2 regions of the Acidovorax sp. SDU_ACID1 genome follow, and region 2 is predicted to be linked to the other one. Evidence: predicted binding sites of a transcription regulator. Region 2 holds the regulator's gene; the other holds the start of a gene.

What was found. Region 2 encodes sigma-54, which starts transcription at its own class of promoters, with help from an activator protein. Its sites were predicted from a motif close to TGGCANGNAANCTGCTTT; they were not measured.
Region 1: the regulator sigma-54 is predicted to act here: its motif matches at 4,990-5,007, upstream of AAG689_RS21115 (TorF family putative porin).

What each region holds. Positions count from the first base shown of each region.
Region 1 covers NZ_CP152342.1:4,294,017-4,301,859, reverse strand. The annotation lists gene AAG689_RS21140 (tripartite tricarboxylate transporter substrate binding protein) at 1-651, opposite strand, end outside; gene AAG689_RS21135 (alpha/beta fold hydrolase) at 702-1,583, opposite strand; gene AAG689_RS21130 (TauD/TfdA dioxygenase family protein) at 1,595-2,440, opposite strand; gene AAG689_RS21125 (IclR family transcriptional regulator C-terminal domain-containing protein) at 2,559-3,359, shown strand; gene AAG689_RS21120 (YifB family Mg chelatase-like AAA ATPase) at 3,374-4,909, opposite strand; gene AAG689_RS21115 (TorF family putative porin) at 5,047-5,778, shown strand; gene glnK (P-II family nitrogen regulator) at 5,800-6,138, shown strand; gene AAG689_RS21105 (ammonium transporter) at 6,161-7,567, shown strand; partial or broken gene AAG689_RS21100 (SMP-30/gluconolactonase/LRE family protein) at 7,654-7,843, shown strand, end outside.
Region 2 covers NZ_CP152342.1:4,073,559-4,081,401, forward strand. The annotation lists gene AAG689_RS19970 (M36 family metallopeptidase) at 1-3,385, opposite strand, end outside; gene AAG689_RS19975 (acyl-CoA thioesterase) at 3,671-4,114, opposite strand; gene AAG689_RS19980 (RNA polymerase factor sigma-54) at 4,130-5,674, opposite strand; gene lptB (LPS export ABC transporter ATP-binding protein) at 5,674-6,468, opposite strand; gene lptA (lipopolysaccharide transport periplasmic protein LptA) at 6,468-7,112, opposite strand; gene AAG689_RS19995 (thiol:disulfide interchange protein DsbA/DsbL) at 7,214-7,843, opposite strand, start outside.

The DNA.
Region 1 (7,843 bases), 220 kb from region 2:
GCCCGACTTGATGTGCTGCAGCACGCCGTTGTCGAACATGATCTTCACGCGGCCGCTCAGCAGATCCTGGTGCGCCGGCGCGCTGCCTTTGTAGGGCACATGCGTGAGCTGGACGCCTGCCATGCTGGAGAACAGCTCGCCCGACAGATGGGTGGACGTGGCCAGCCCGGTCGAGGCGAACGAGATGGAGCCCGGCTCCGCCTTGCCGCGCGCGATCAGGTCCTGCACGCTGCGGATACCCGTTTCAGGAGCGGTCACCAGCACGTTGGAAATGGTGGTGAGCACGGTGACGGGCGCCAGGTCGCGGGCCGAGTCGTAGGGCAGCTTGTCCATCAGGATGGGGTTGAGCGCGAACGGCATGGCGGTGAGCAGCAGCGTGTGCCCGTCGGGGGCGGCCTTGGCCACCGCGTCGGTGGCGATCACGGTGTTGCCGCCGGGCTTGTTTTCCACGATGACGGGCTGCTTCCATTTCTCGGACAGGCGCTGGCCGACCAGACGGGCCTGCATGTCGGTGGCGCCGCCCGGTGGATAGGCCACGATGATGCGCACCGGCTTGGTGGGCCAGGCCGGGGCCTGGGCGCCAGCACCCGAGGGCGCCAGCAGCGTGGACAGGGGCAGGAGGGCGAGCAGGGTTCTGCGGAGGAGCTTCATGGTTTGTCTCGTCTTTTTGTGAAGTGGGGCTTGCGGGGAAAAGGGGAGGGTCAGCGGTGCTGCACCCAGGCGCGTATCGGTTCCACCCACGGGCCGGGGTCGAGCAGCAGCGCCTGGTGGCCGTAGCGGGTGTTCACCACGGCTGCATGGGCGGGCAGGGGGACAGGAGGAGGGAACAGGGCATCGGAAGAGGCGTAGAGCAGGGTGGTGCAGTCCGGGCTGCGCTCCAGCGCGAAGCCGAGCGCCGCGGCGCGCAGGCGCCACAGCGCGGCCGCATCGAATTGCAGTGCCCATCGGTCGACGGCTTGCCATTCCCGCGCGAGCGCGGCGTCTCCATGGTCTTGTGCCCATTCGCGCACGCCGGCGCGCAGCAGGACGGACCGGCGGAAGTCCACGCGTGCGGCGGCATCGGTGAGCCCGCGCAGGAACGCGAGCTCGTCCGGGTTGCCGCGCCCGCGGGGCGCGGTGCACAGCCCCAGCACCCGGCGCACTCGCCCGGGGTGGCTGGCTTTGAGCTGTTGCGCGACGTAGCCGCCGAAGGAGTAGCCGATGGCGCCCGCCAATTGCGCTATGCCCAGGTGGTCGAGCAGCCGGGCGATGGCCTGCGCCATGCCCTCCACGCTTGCGTGGGTGTGCGGTGCGCCCTCCCAGCAGGAGCCGTAGGCGGAGCCTGGCAGGTTCACGGTCAGCGATTGCACGCTGTCCGTGTCCAGGGCCCGGCCCGGACCGGCCCAGGCCGCGGCCCAGCCGCCATCAATCGCGTCAGGATGCGGGGCCAGGGCATGGTGGCTGCCCGCATAGCCGTGCAGGATCAGGTAGGCAGGAGCATCCTCGGGGCCGCAGCGCGTGTAGGCCAGCCGCAGGTCCACGGCCGTGCCATCGGCAAGGCGGAAGCCGTCGATGTGCAGGTGCTGCGTTGCCACGGAGTGCATGCGGCTGGTGCTCAGATGGGGCGCTCGCCGCGCACCGTGGTGCGGTACAGGCTGCGGTACTGGCCGGGCGGCAGGTCGCGCGTGGTGGCGCTGTGCATGGTGGAGCGGTTGTCCCACATCACCACGTCGCCGGGGCTCCAGCGGAAGTCGTAGCGAAACTGCGGCTGGACCGTGTGCTCGAACAGGAAGTCCAGGATGCGGTCGCTTTCCTCACGGGGCAGGCCCACGATCTCGGCCGTCATGCCCTTGTGCGCGAAGATGGATTGGCGGCCCGTGTCGGGGTTGGTGCGAATCAGCGGGTGCACCACGTCGGGGGTCTGGTTCTTCTGCGCGTCGTTCAGCTCGACCTGGGTGCTTTGCCCGTCGGTGGTTTGCCTGCGGCGGTAGCGGTGGACGGCTTGCAGCCCCTGCAGCCGTTGCTTCCATTCGTCGGAGAGGGCTTCATAGGCAGCCTCCATGTTCACGAACAGCGTGTCGCCGCCCTCGGGCGGGATTTCCAGCGCGTTCAGGATGGTGGCCTTGGCCGGCTGTTCCTGGAACGCCAGGTCGGAGTGCCAGTAGGAGCCGCCATCCGAAATACCCATGGGCTTGCCATCCACGACGCGGTTGGACAGACGGAAGATTTCGGGATGCTCCGGGTGGTTGTACTGCGACAGGATGTGGACTTCCAGGGGGCCGAAGCGGCGGCTGAAAGCGATCTGCGCCTCGGCTGACAGCGACTGGTTCTTGAAGCACACCAGCTTGTGGTCCACGAACAGCCGGTGCAGGCGGTCGAACGCCTCCGGGTCCAGCGCGCTGCCCAGGTCGATGCCGTCGATGGCAACGCCGAATCGCTCGGAAAGCGGGGAAATCTGCATGGGGTTTGTCTCCGATCAATGAATGGCGAACAAATGTTCGCTAATAACTCTATCGGCATTGGGTTAGGCTGTCAAACGCGCTGCGCGCCGTGCACGCGGCGGTGAACCGGGAGAACGTATGGAACGCAAGGGGGTGGCCGCGGCTGCCGGGAACGAAGGGAAGCGCGAATTTCTCGATGCTCTGGCCAACGGCCTGCAGTTGCTGGAAATGTTCGATGAGCAGACGCACAGCGTCACCATCCAGTCCGCCGCGGAGCGGCTGGGCATCACGCGGCCGGCCTCGCGGCGCATCCTGCTGACGCTGGCCGAATTGGGCTACCTGCAGGTGCGCGACCGCTTCTTCTCGCTTGCGCCCAAGTCGATCGAGCTGGGCTACCGCTATTTCCGCTCCCTGGGCCTGGCGGCCTCGGCGCGGCCTCACCTGTTCGCGCTGTCCCGCGAGATGGGGGTGGGCGTGGCGCTGGGCGTGCTGTCTGGCCCGGATGTGCTGTTCATCGAGCGGATCGAGGCGGACCGGCCCATCAAGCTGGATCTGCGTGCCGGCGACCGGCTGCCTGCTTTCGCGCATTCATTGGGCAGGGTGCTGCTGGCGCAATTGCCGCCCGCGCAGCTCGCGGACCATCTGCCTGGGGGCGCGCTCAACCGGCTCGCGCCGCATACCGTCACGACGCGCGCGAGCCTCCATCAGGAGCTGTCGCGTATCCGCGAACGCGGTTGGAGCTTCGTCAATTCCGAACTGGTGCACGGATTGTTCGGTGCTGCCATCGCCTTGCCCAGTGCCACGGGGTGGAGCACGGTCGGACTCAACGTGACCTCCATCGGCGAGCCCTGGACGACGGAAGAAGTGGAGCGGCGCATCGTGCCCGCCCTGCACGCCTGCGCGGAGAACATGAAGCCGATCACCGACGCATTGGCGTAGCCGCAAGGCTGCGTCTATGGCGACGTGCCCCGCAGCACGCGCCGGTACTGCACGGCCTCGGCCACGTGGGCCGTGCCCACCATGTCGCTGCCCGCCAGATCGGCGATGGTGCGGGCCACCTTCAGCGCCCGGTGCGTGCTGCGCGCCGACCAGCCCAGGCGCGTGGCGGCGGTCTGCAGGAACTGCGCGGCGGCGTCCTGCAGTGCCAGGTGTGTGTCGATCTCCTGCCCCTGCAGCGCGTGGTTGGGCTTGCCCTGGCGCGCCAGGGCCCGTTCGCGCGCGGCAGCCACGCGTGCGCGCACGGCATGGCTGGCCTCGCCCGGCGGGGCGTGCAGCAGCTCCTGCGGGGGCAGGGCGGGCACTTCCACGTGCAGGTCGATGCGGTCGAGCAGCGGGCCGCTCAGCTTGCCCTGGTAGCGTGCGACCTGGTCAGGCGTGCAGCGGCAGGCGCGCTGGGTGGAGCCCGCGAAGCCGCACGGGCAGGGGTTCATGGCGGCGATGAGCTGGAAGCGCGCGGGGAACTCGGCGCGCTGCGCCGCGCGGGCGATGGTGATGCGGCCGGTCTCCAGCGGCTCGCGCAGCGCCTCCAGCGCGCTGCGGGCGAACTCGGGGAATTCGTCCAGATACAGAACGCCTTCGTGGGCCAGGGAGATCTCGCCGGGCCTCGGCGGCGAGCCGCCGCCCACCAGGGCCACGGCGCTGCTCGTGTGGTGCGGGCTGGCGGTGGCGCGCTGCATCCATTGCGCGGGCGTGAAGCGCCCGGCCAGGCTGGCGATGGCGGCGCTTTCCAGCGCCTGCTCCACGTCCATGGGCGGCAGCAGACCGGCGAAGCGCTGGGCCAGCATGGACTTGCCCGAGCCCGGCGGGCCCACCAGCAGCAGGCCGTGGCCGCCGGCGGCGGCGATCTCCAGCGCGCGCTTGGGAGCGGTCTGGCCTTTCACGTCGGCGAGGTCGGGGCCGCTGGCGGGCATGGGCGGCGGCGTGGACTGCAGGCGCTGCCAGCCATCGGCTTGGGTATCGGGGCCGGGGTCCACGGGCAGGAACTGGCGCACCACGTCCAGCAGGTGGCGTGCGCCGTAGATCTCGGTGCCGGGCACCAGCGCGGCCTCCTCGGCGCTGCCGAGCGGCAGCACCATGCGCGCAGGCTGTTCCTGGGCGCGCAGCGCCAGCGCCGTGGCCAGCGCGCCGCGCACCGGCCGCAGCTGGCCGGACAGCGACAACTCGCCCGCGAACTCCCAGCCCGCCAGCCGCGCGGCATCGATCTGGCCGCTGGCCGCGAGCAGCCCCAGGGCGATGGGCAGGTCGAACCGGCCCGAGTCCTTGGGCAGGTCGGCGGGGGCGAGGTTGACGGTGATTTTCTTGTTCGAGGGGAACTCCAGCCCCGCGTTCTGCAGCGCGGAGCGCACGCGCTCGCGCGCCTCCTTCACCTCGATCTCGGCCAGACCCACCAGCGTGAAGCTGGGCAGGCCATTGGCCAGATGCACCTCGACGGTGACTGCGGGCGCCTGCAGGCCCATCAGGGCGCGGCTTTGCACCAAAGCAAGACTCATTGCGCGGACTCTCCCCAATCTGGTGCGCGATGGACCTGCTCCCGTGCACGCATGTCGCCAAATGTAGCGGCAACGGCGCCTGGCACGCTCCATGCATTGCAGGGATGCATCCGCTTTCAACACATCCCGGAGGAACCATGTCCCCTGCATCCCTGAAGTCCCTGAGCCTGGCGCTGGCCGCTGCGGTCGTGCCCACCCTGGCGAGCGCCGAACTGACGGCCAACGTGTCGCTGACCAGCAACTACAAGTTTCGCGGCCAGGACCAGGACGTGAACCGCATCAAGGGCGTGAACCCGGCCATCCAGGGCGGCTTCGACTACACCTTCGGCGAGAGCGGCTTCTACGTGGGCAACTGGAACTCCAGCGTCGACTGGCTGGACGGCAACTCGGTCGAGGTCGATTTCTACGGCGGCTACAAGTTCAAGGCCGGCGACGTGGACCTGGACGTGGGCGCGCTCACCTACGTCTACCCCGGCAACACCAACGGCAACACCACCGAGCTGTACGGCGCGGCCACCTTCGGGCCGCTCACGGCCAAGTATTCGCACACCGTCTCCAAGGACTACTTCGGCTGGGCCGGCGCCAAGACCTCCAGCCTGAAGGGGCGCAATACGGGCTACCTGAACCTGGCCTTCGCGCAGGAGGTGGCGCCCTCGGTCACGCTCAAGGCCGCCGTGGGCTTCACGCGCTTCGCCAGCGACATCAAGGACCTCGGCGTGCCCAACTACGTCGACTACAGCGTGGGCGGCGCCTACGACTTCGGCGACGGCCTGTCGCTGTCGGCCATGGTGGCGGGCGCCAACAAGAAGGGCTTCTTCGGCGACGCGAACAAGGCGCGCCTGATCCTCACGCTCACCAAGACCCTCTAACCGATTTCCAAGGAGCCGATCATGAAAATGGTCACCGCCATCATCAAACCCTTCAAGCTCGACGAGGTGCGCGAGGCGCTCTCCGACATCGGCGTGCAGGGCATCACCGTGACCGAGGTGAAGGGCTTCGGGCGCCAGAAGGGCCACACCGAGCTGTACCGCGGCGCTGAATACGTCGTGGACTTCTTGCCCAAGGTGAAGATCGAGGCCGCCGTGTCCGATGACCTCGTCGAGCGTGCCATCGAAGCCATCGAGGGCTCGGCCCGCACCGGCAAGATCGGCGACGGGAAGATCTTCGTGGCCGACCTCGAACAGGTCGTGCGCATCCGCACTGGCGAAACGGGCAAGGAAGCCCTCTGACCTACCGCAACGGAGAAATGCCATGAAAAAACTGCTTGCTTCCCTGTTGCTCGGCATGAGCCTGCTGGCCGGCGGCACCGCCGCGCTGGCGCAGGCGCCCGCGGCGCCCGAAGCCGCCGCCGCCGCTGCACCCGCTGCCGCGCCCGCCGCCGAAACGGCCGCACCGGCTGTGGCACCCGCCGCCGAAGCGCCCGCGGCTGAGGCGCCCCCGCCCAAGATCGACTCGGGCGACACCGCCTGGATGCTCACCTCCACACTGCTCGTGATCCTCATGACCATCCCAGGCCTGGCACTGTTCTACGGCGGCCTGGGCCGCAGCAAGAACATGCTGTCGGTGCTCATGCAGGTGTTCGTGATCTTCTCGCTGATCTCCGTCCTGTGGTCGCTCTACGGCTACAGCCTGGCGTTCTCGGGCGAAGGCAAGTTCTACGGCGATTTCGCCAAGGTCTTCCTCAAGGGCGTGAACATGGAGACCTTCGGCGCGCTGGCGACCATTCCCGAGTACGTGTTCGTCTCGTTCCAGGGCACCTTCGCGGCCATCACCGTGGCGCTGATCGTGGGCTCGTTCGCCGAGCGCATCAAGTTCTCCGCCGTGCTGATCTTCGCGCTGCTGTGGTTCACCTTCAGCTATGTGCCCATGGCCCACATCGTCTGGGGCGGCGGCCTGCTGGGCGCCGACGGCGCGCTGGACTTCGCGGGCGGCACCGTGGTGCACATCAACGCCGGTATCGCGGGCCTGGTGGGTGCGTACCTGGTGGGCAAGCGCATCGGCTTCGGCCGCGAAGCGTTCACGCCCCACTCGCTGACGCTGACCATGGTGGGCGCATCGCTGCTGTGGGTGGGCTGGTTCGGCTTCAACGCCGGCTCCGCCGGTGCCGCCAACGCCGCTGCCGGCCTGGCCTTCGTGAACACGGTGCTTGCCACCGCCGCCGCCACGCTGTCGTGGATCGCCGGCGAGGCGCTGCACAAGGGCAAGGCCTCGATGCTGGGCGCTGCCTCCGGCGCCGTGGCGGGCCTGGTGGCCGTCACGCCCGCCGCGGGCTTCGTCGGCCCCATGGGCTCCATCGTGATCGGCCTCATCGCCGGCCTGGTGTGCCTGTGGGGTGTGGGCGGCCTCAAGCGCATGCTGGGCGCCGACGACGCGTTCGACGTGTTCGGCGTGCACGGCGTGGGCGGCATCGTGGGCGCCATCCTGACCGGCGTGTTCGCTGCGCCCAGCCTGGGCGGCGTGCAGGGCGCAGACTTCGCTATTGGTGCGCAAGTGTGGATCCAGGTCAAGAGCGTGCTGTTCACCATCGTGTGGTCGGGCGTCGTGTCCTTCATCGCCTACAAGATCGCCGACCTGCTCATGGGCCTGCGCGTCTCCGAAGACGCCGAGCGCGAGGGCCTGGACATCAGCTCCCACGGCGAAACGGCCTACCATCGCTGAACCGGCAACCTGTTACTTCCAAGGAACTTCGGCCCGCCTCGCGCGGGCCTTTTTTATGGGGCGGGCCGTGCGGGACAATCACGCGCATGCACACACCTTGGAAGTCGCTTGCCGCAGGGCCCGCGCAGCTGGGCGAATCGCCGTTCTGGCACCCCGCCGAGGAGCGCCTGTACTGGGTGGACATCGCGGGCCGTGCGCTCTGGCGCAGCGATGCCGGAGGCGGCGGCGCGCAGTGCTGGCCCATGCCGGCCGAGCCCGGCTGCATCGCGCCCGCGC
Region 2 (7,843 bases):
CGTCGGTCGCGGCCAGGCCCGGCGCACAGGCTTGCGCATCGGGCACCACGCGCGCAAAGGGGTAGTTGGTGATGCCGGTGATGGCGATGTCGTCCACCTCCCAGCCTTCGGTGGTGGCGGCCGGGTCGGTGTGCACCACCCAGGCCAGGCGCACGGTTTGCCCGGCGTAGGCGGTGCCCAGGTTGACGGTGGCGGTGGCCAAGGCGGGCCAGCCTGGGCTTTGGCCCACGTAGGCCTGCTGGCCCTCGGCCGGGTTGCCACTGGCGCCGTTGATGGCGCCGGTATAGCCAGCGGCCGCGCTGGGCGCGTTGGTCCAGGTGGCGCCGTTATCGGTCGAGATCATCAGTTGGCCGCCGTCGTAGTTCGTGGTGCCGTCCTTCTCGAAGCGGTAGCGGTGCTTGAACGACACCACGAGGTTGCCCGCCCCCGCCTGCAGCGGCGGCGTGCGCATCCAGTGCGAGCCAGTGGCGGCGGGTGTGGCGCCCGCATAGAAGCGGCTGCCGATGCTGCCCTTGGCGCCCCAGGCGCTGGCGAAGGCCGGGTCCGTGCTGCCGAACTCCATGGCGCTGGCCACGGCCTCGGCGTCATCGGTGGCGGCGCGGTGGGCCCATTCGTCGCGGTGCAGGGGCACGTCCAGCGTGCGGTCGTCGGGCGTGGTGGGTTGGCTGCCGTAGGCCAGTTGGGCGGTGATGCGCGCCGCGCCGGGTGCCGTCATGCCGGAGAGCAGCACGCGCGCGGTCACGGTGACGGACGCGCCCGAAGTCACGCCGGGTACGGCCACGGGGCCATCGGGGAACGACAAGGCAGGGTCGTCGGCCGATAGCGTCACCGTGCCAGGGTTGGTGAATTCAAAGCCCCGGTTGCGCAGCGTGATTTGCACCACACCGGTTTCGCCGCTGTCGAGCACGGTATCGGCATCGCACATCACCGCACCCGACGCGGCCAGCGACAGTTGCAGGTCGGTGATTTCGAGCACGCCTACGGTTCCGTAGTTCTCCAACACGCCCGCGTTGGTGGTGGAGTAGCGGTCAGGCACCTGCGCCAGCGACCCCGCGCCACGCTTGGCAAAGGCGGCGGAGAAGCGGGCATGGTCAGCCGGATCCATGGCCAGTGCGGCGGCCAGCAGTGCGTCGCGCGCCTCGGTCAGCGTGGGGTTGACGGGGGTGAGCTTGTAGCCTGCCACCAGGTACTGCTTCATGCGGTCTTGCGCTTCCTGGAAGGGATGCGCACGGAGCAGGCTCACGTAGCACTCCCACAGCATGCTGGCCCAGACCTCGCCCATGTTGTGCACCTCGGCGTTGAGGCCGCCCGCGCTGGGGTTGCGCGGCGCACCGCCGGGCAGCGCCTGGCCATCGGTGATGTGGCGCAGCGTGAGCGGGTTCTTCGTCATGTCGGCCGAATAGGGGTAGCGGCGCATGCCGTAATAGGCTACGTCGGCGGCGTCCGTTCCGGCGCCGTTGGTCATGGCATGCCCTGCCATGGCGTAGGTGCCCGACCAGTTGGCGTTACTGGGTATGTTGATGTCCTGCGGTGCGGCCATCATCAGCAGCGCGTGGAAGTCGCCCCAGCCTTCGCCCAGGCCTCTGGCGTGGTTGGTGGTCAGGCCGCTGGCGTCGCCGATCAGGCGGTTGCTGATGAAGTGGCCCCACTCGTGGGCGATGACGGTGTTGTCCAGCGCGCTGCTGCGCTCGGCGCCACTGCCCTGCATGCGCAACGTGACGCCGCCGACGGCCAGCGCGGCGCGGTCAGCCTGCGCGACCATGATGGCCGCAATGGCCACGCTGGCGCCGGACGCGCCAGGGCCCATCGCCGTCGGCGCGCTCGCCAGGTTGTTCACGATGACGACGCCCGCCGCACCCGCCTGCTGCGCGTTCAGCACCTTGACGGAGAACTCGCAGTTGCCACGGTCTATGAGGGCGATCTTGTTGGTGAGGCTGGAGGCGTTGGTCAAGGGCGTGCAGCCGTCGGCCGGGGCTGCCACGGCCACATCGGCCGTGAGGTCGAACGCGAGCGGCCCGAATTGCGCACCGGCGGGAGGCTGGGTGAAAGTCACGCCGGCGGCACTGGCCTGCACGCCCCCCCGGTTGAGGAAGCGGTACATCTGCATGCGCGGCGGCGCGCCGTCCGCCGGGGTGGACATGTTGGCGTTGTTGGTGCCGCTGTAGTCCAGCGCCTCGGCGCGCATGGCATCGCCGTCCTGCCCGCCCCGGCCGAAGTTGTCGGCCTGGGCGTTGCCCGCGGCTTCGTCGAAGCCCGCGTCGTAGAACCAGTCGTGCAGCCAGTTGGTGGCGTAGAACAGGTTGACCACCGAGGCGTCGATCTGGCCCGGGTTCGCCTGCGGCCCCTGGTCCGGGTCGTAGACGTAGTCGAAAACGCCGGGCGCGGAAATGCTGGCGATGCGGTCGCCGCCTACGTTGAAGCCATCGGGCGCGGCCAGGTCGGCATAGGCATGCACGTTGTTGCCCTGGGTTTGCGTGGCACCGCTAGGTAGCCAGGGATCGTTGCGGGAGAACGGCGCGTTTTGCAGCGTCAACAGGTTGGGCGACGCCATGGGGGCGGCGTAGCCGTTGGGCGTGCCGGCGGGGTGGGGCGTTCCGTTGCGGCCCTGGGGGCCGGGCCAGGGCGTGTAGGGCGGCGTCGCGTCGGCGGGCACGCGGTAGCTGAAGTCGGCGTGCGCCGTCTGGTCGTGGCGCAGCAGCAGGCGGGCGTCGCTGCTGGCCACCACGTAGGCGTAGGCATGTTCCTGCCCCTCCTGCAGCACGCGCACTTCCACGTAGGTGGCGGCCACCAGCCCCTGGGGGAGGCGGAACCACACGGGTTTGGTGCGGGCGGACAGGAGCGTGGCACCGTCCTCGCCACTGGTCCCGCCGGGCAGCACCCACCACTGGTAGGCCCCCTGGGGTGCGCCGCTGGGCTGGAGCAGGTGCTCCACGGCGGCAAAGCCCCAGTCCTGCAAGGCGCGGGCCAGGGCGCCGGGGGCGGTGAGGGGCTGCGCGAGCGCCGCCTTGGGCTGGGGCGCCAGGGCGGTGCTGCCCAGGTAGCCACCGATGGCCGTGACCTGCCCCTCGGCGTCCAGCAGCACGGTGGCCTGCTCGCGGAAAACCTCGATGCCATCGCGCCGGCTGGTCAGGCGCACCAGGCGCGCGCCACCGGGCAGGGCTTGCACGTGGTGCAGCACGGCGGCGTCGGCCTCTTGCTCGGTGATGCCGTACAGGCCGGCCAGGGCTTTCAATTCGCCGCGCGCGGCGCTGGCGGGATCGGCGTTCGCGGGGCGCGACTTGGCCAGGGAAGGCCTCAATTGCACGAAGGTGGGCACGCCCAGCCGTTCCTCGCGCGAGAGGCTCTGCACCTGGACGGGCAAGGCCTGGGCGGCCTTGCGCTGCACTGCGGGGGGCCTCTCCCAGGGCGTCGATGGGCGCAAGCTCGCGGGCGTGGGCAAGCGGCAGTGTCAGGACAGCGGCGCACAGCAGTGCGCGGCCCCAGGAGCCCCAGATAGGTGAGTGCATGGCGTTTGAACTATGGGTTTGATAGCTGCCTGCGCTTGCCAGGCAAGGGCTAAAGCCCAAAAACACTCAAACCAAGCCCACGCGGCCAAACAATGTTAACGGAATGTGACTTTTCGCAACATCCCTGAAATTGGGTAATTTGCGGTCTGCCGCCGCCCGCATGTTCAGGATGCCGACGCGACGCGCTGAAGCAGCAACTGCCGCACCGATTCAGGGATGGGCGCGGGCTTGCGGGCCGCGCGGTCGATGAACACGATGCCGGTCTTGCCGCGCGCGATCTCGCGGCACTGGGTCTTCTCCGTCATGCGGAAGACGAGGTCGAAGCCGTAGCGGTTGAAGTCTTGCGGCGCCATCTCCACGCGCAGCGTCTCGCCGTGGAAGGCCTCGGACTTGTATTGGGCGACCATGTCGCCCACCACGGTGGCAAGGCCCGCCACATCGGCCTCCGGGTAGCCCAGGGAGCGGAAAAAGCGCACGCGCGCCTCGGAAACGAGGCTGAGCAGCTGCGCGTTGTCCAGGTGCCCGCCCTGGTTGACGTGGCTGATGTAGACCTGCAGCTCGGTGGCGAAGCCGAAATGGGCGGGAAGGTCGAAGACGACGCGGGCCATGGAGAGGGGTGTTTTCTAGAGCGCCTTGCGCAGGTTGGCGGGCGCGATCTTGAGCGCCTCGCGGTACTTGGCCACGGTGCGGCGTGCGCACTCGATACCCTGTTCCTTGAGCATGTCGGCGATCTGGCTGTCCGACAGGGGCTTGTGCGGGTTCTCGGCGGCCACGAACTGCTTGATGAGCGCGCGCACGGCCGTGCTGGAGGCGTTGCCGCCGGTCTCGGTGCCCAGGCCGGAGCCGAAGAAATACTTCAGCTCGAACGTGCCCTGCGGCGTGGCCATGTACTTGGCGGTGGTCACCCGGCTGATGGTGGACTCGTGCAGGCCCAGCTCGTCGGCGATGTCGCGCAGCACCAGCGGGCGCATGGCCAGCTCGCCGTGGACGAAGAAGTTCTTCTGCCGCTCGACGATGGCGGTGGAGACGCGCAGGATGGTGTCGAAGCGCTGCTGGATGTTCTTGATGAACCAGCGCGCCTCCTGCAGGCGCTGCTGCAGCGCCTGGTGGCCTTCGCTGCCGCGCCCGCCACGCAGCGCTCCGGCGTAGATGTCGTGCACGCGCAGGCGGGGCATCACGTCGGGGTTGAGCTGCACGCTGAAGCGCTGCTGCGCGCCGCGCCCGGTTTTGCGCACGATGACGTCGGGCACGATGATGTTGCGGTCCACGTCGGCGAAGCGCCGGCCGGGGCGCGGCTCCAGCCGCGCGATGAGCGCCATGGCGGCGCGCGTCACGTCTTCGCTGCTGCCGGCGGCCTGGGCCAGGCGGCGCACGTCGCGCTTGGCCAGCAACTCCAGCGGCTGGCGGCAGATGGCGAGCGCGGCCTGGATCACGGCCGGGTCGCCCTCCTCGTCCTGGTCCATCGCACGCAGCTGCAGCGCCAGGCATTCGGCCAGGTTGCGCGCGCCTACGCCGGCGGGCTCCAGGCTTTGCAGCAGGCCCAGGGCGACGGTGAAGCGGTGCACCAGCTCGTCCACCTGCTCGGGGTCTTCGGTGCCGGCCAGGCTCTGCGCGAGGGATTCGAGCGGCTCGTCGAGGTAACCGTCGTCGTTCAGCGATTCGATGAGGAAGCGCAGCGCGGCGCAGTCCACCTCCGACAGACGCAGCGAGAGCGCCTGGCGGTGCAGATGGTCGGTGAGCGATTCGTGGCTGCGGGCGAGCTCCGTGGCGTCCACCTCGTCGCCATCGCCGCTGGAAGATCCGGTGCGCGCGGGGGCATCGCCGCCCCACTCGCCGTCGTCGGGGGCCATCTCGACGGTGCCGTCGCCCTCCCAGTCCGGGGAGGGTTCAGGTTCATTTGGGGCTTCAGCGCTTGCTGGCTCAGCGCTGGCAGCTCCTGAATAAGAAGCATCTTCGTCGGCACTGGCGGGCGCATCGGCCTGGGCGATGCCGAACTCCTCGCGCGGCGCCTCATCCTGCGCCACCTCCAGGAAGGGGTTGTCGCCGAGCATCTGCTCGACTTCCTGCGCCAGCTCCAGCGTGGAGAGCTGCAGCAGCCGGATCGACTGCTGCAACTGCGGCGTGAGCGCCAGATGCTGCGAGACACGCAGCGACAGGCTGGGTTTCATCACATCCTGAAGTGTTCGCCGAGATAGACGCGGCGCACTTCAGCGTTATCGACAATTTCGGACGGCGTGCCCTGCGCGAGCACCTGGCCGTCGCTGATGATGAAGGCGTGGTCGCAGATGCCCAGGGTCTCGCGCACGTTGTGGTCGGTGATGAGCACGCCGATGCCGCGCTCCTTGAGGAAGCCGATGATGCGCTGGATCTCGATCACGGCGATGGGGTCGATGCCCGCGAAGGGCTCGTCCAGCAGGATGAAGCGCGGCTGCGTGGCCAGCGCCCGGGCGATTTCCACGCGCCTGCGCTCGCCGCCCGACAGCGCCAGCGCGGGCGATTCGCGCAGGTGCTGCACGCGCAGTTCTTCGAGCAGCGCGGTGAGGCGGCGCTCGATCTCGGCGCGCGCCAGGGAGCGGCCGGCCTCGTCCTTCTGCAGCTCCAGCACGGCCCGCACGTTCTCTTCGACGTTGAGCTTGCGGAAGATCGAGGCCTCCTGCGGCAGGTAGGACAGCCCCAGGCGCGAGCGCCGGTGGATGGGCATGTGGGTGACGTCCTGGCCGTCGATGCGGATGCTGCCGCCGTCGCTGCGCACCAGGCCCACGATCATGTAGAACGACGTGGTCTTGCCCGCGCCGTTGGGGCCGAGCAGGCCCACCACCTCGCCCTTTTGCACCGCCACCGACACGTCCTTGACCACCTTGCGGCTGCCGTAGGACTTCTGCAGGTGCCAGGCTTCCAGGCGGCTGCCGTTTCCGGCATCCGTGGCGTGCGCCGCGGGCGCCTGTGCCTCGTGCGCGGCCATCACTTCGCGCCGCCGCCCAGTTCGGGGCTGGAACGCAGCGCGGGCGCGTCGGCGGGTGCCGGCGCGGGCTGCGCGCCGGAGGCGGGTTCCTTGGGCGAGAGCACGGCGCGGATGCGCCCGCCGGGCGTGCCCGCGCTGGTGCCGGCCGGCGCGGTCTTCTGGCCGTCCACGGTGAAGACGTCCGTGAGGTTGTTGTAGACGATGAGCGCGCCGGCCAGCTCGTCGGTCAGCGTGGCCTCGCGGTAGCGGCGCAGCTCGGCGCGGCGGATGAGCCGCACCTTGTCGGCGCGGCCGTCGTATTCGATGAGCTCGCCCTCGCCCTCGACGAATTCGTCGGGCGCGCCGGGCGCGGTGTCGCGCTTCTGGCGGAAGAAGGCGCGCTTGCCCTGCTCCGCCGTCACCACGCCGTACTGGAAGCCGTCGGCGTCCTGGCGCACTTCGAGCTGCGCGCCGCGCAGCACGATGGTGCCCTTGGTCATGACCACGCGGCCGGAGAACACGCTGGTCTGCTTGAGCTCATCGTGGCGCAGCGCGTCGGCCTCGATGTTCATGGGCTTGTTGCGGTCGGCCTTCTCGGCACGGGCGCCCCACGAGGCACAGGCCAGCGCGCAGAGCAGGAGGAGCGGGAGCAGTCGTTTTCTCATAGGGCACGAATCTTGCGGTCCATTGTACTGACGCATGCGCCCCAGCTTCTAAAAAGACAAAGCGCGCCCCGGGGGCGCGCTCGTGTAGCGGAAACGGGCAGTCAACCCTTGCGCGCCTGCGACGCCAAGTATTCCACCACCTGCAGCACGCTCTGCATGTTGCCGGCCATGGTGCCGTCGGTGTAGTAGCGGCCCGCCACGCCCATGGAGGGCACGCCCTCGACCTGGTAGGCGTCCTGCAACTGCGAGGCCTTGCGCACCTGGTTGGAGACGGTGAAGGAGTTGTAGACCTCCTTGAACTTCGCCACGTCCACGCCTTGCTTGCCGATCCAGTCGAAGATCAGGTCGTCCTTGTTCAGAGGCAGCCGCTCCACGTGCACGGCGCGGAACACCTTGGCGTGCAGTTCGGGCAGCTTGCCCATCCCTTCGAGCGTGTAGTAGAGCTTCTGCTGGGGCACGAAGCTGGAATTGAACGCCACGGGCACGCGGCGGATGTGCAGCTCCTTGGGCGCGGACTTGATCCAGGCCTCCAGCGTGGGCTCGAAGGCGTTGCAGTGCCCGCAGCTGTACCAGAAGAACTCGATCACCTCGACCTTGCCGACGGGTGCTTCCGATGCCACGGGCTTGCCGAGCTTGGCGTAGTCCTTGCCCTCCTTGAACTGGCGGGCCTGCGCGAAAGCGGGCGCAGCCATCGGCAGGCTCAAGGCAGCGGCGGCGGCCGTCGTTGCGGT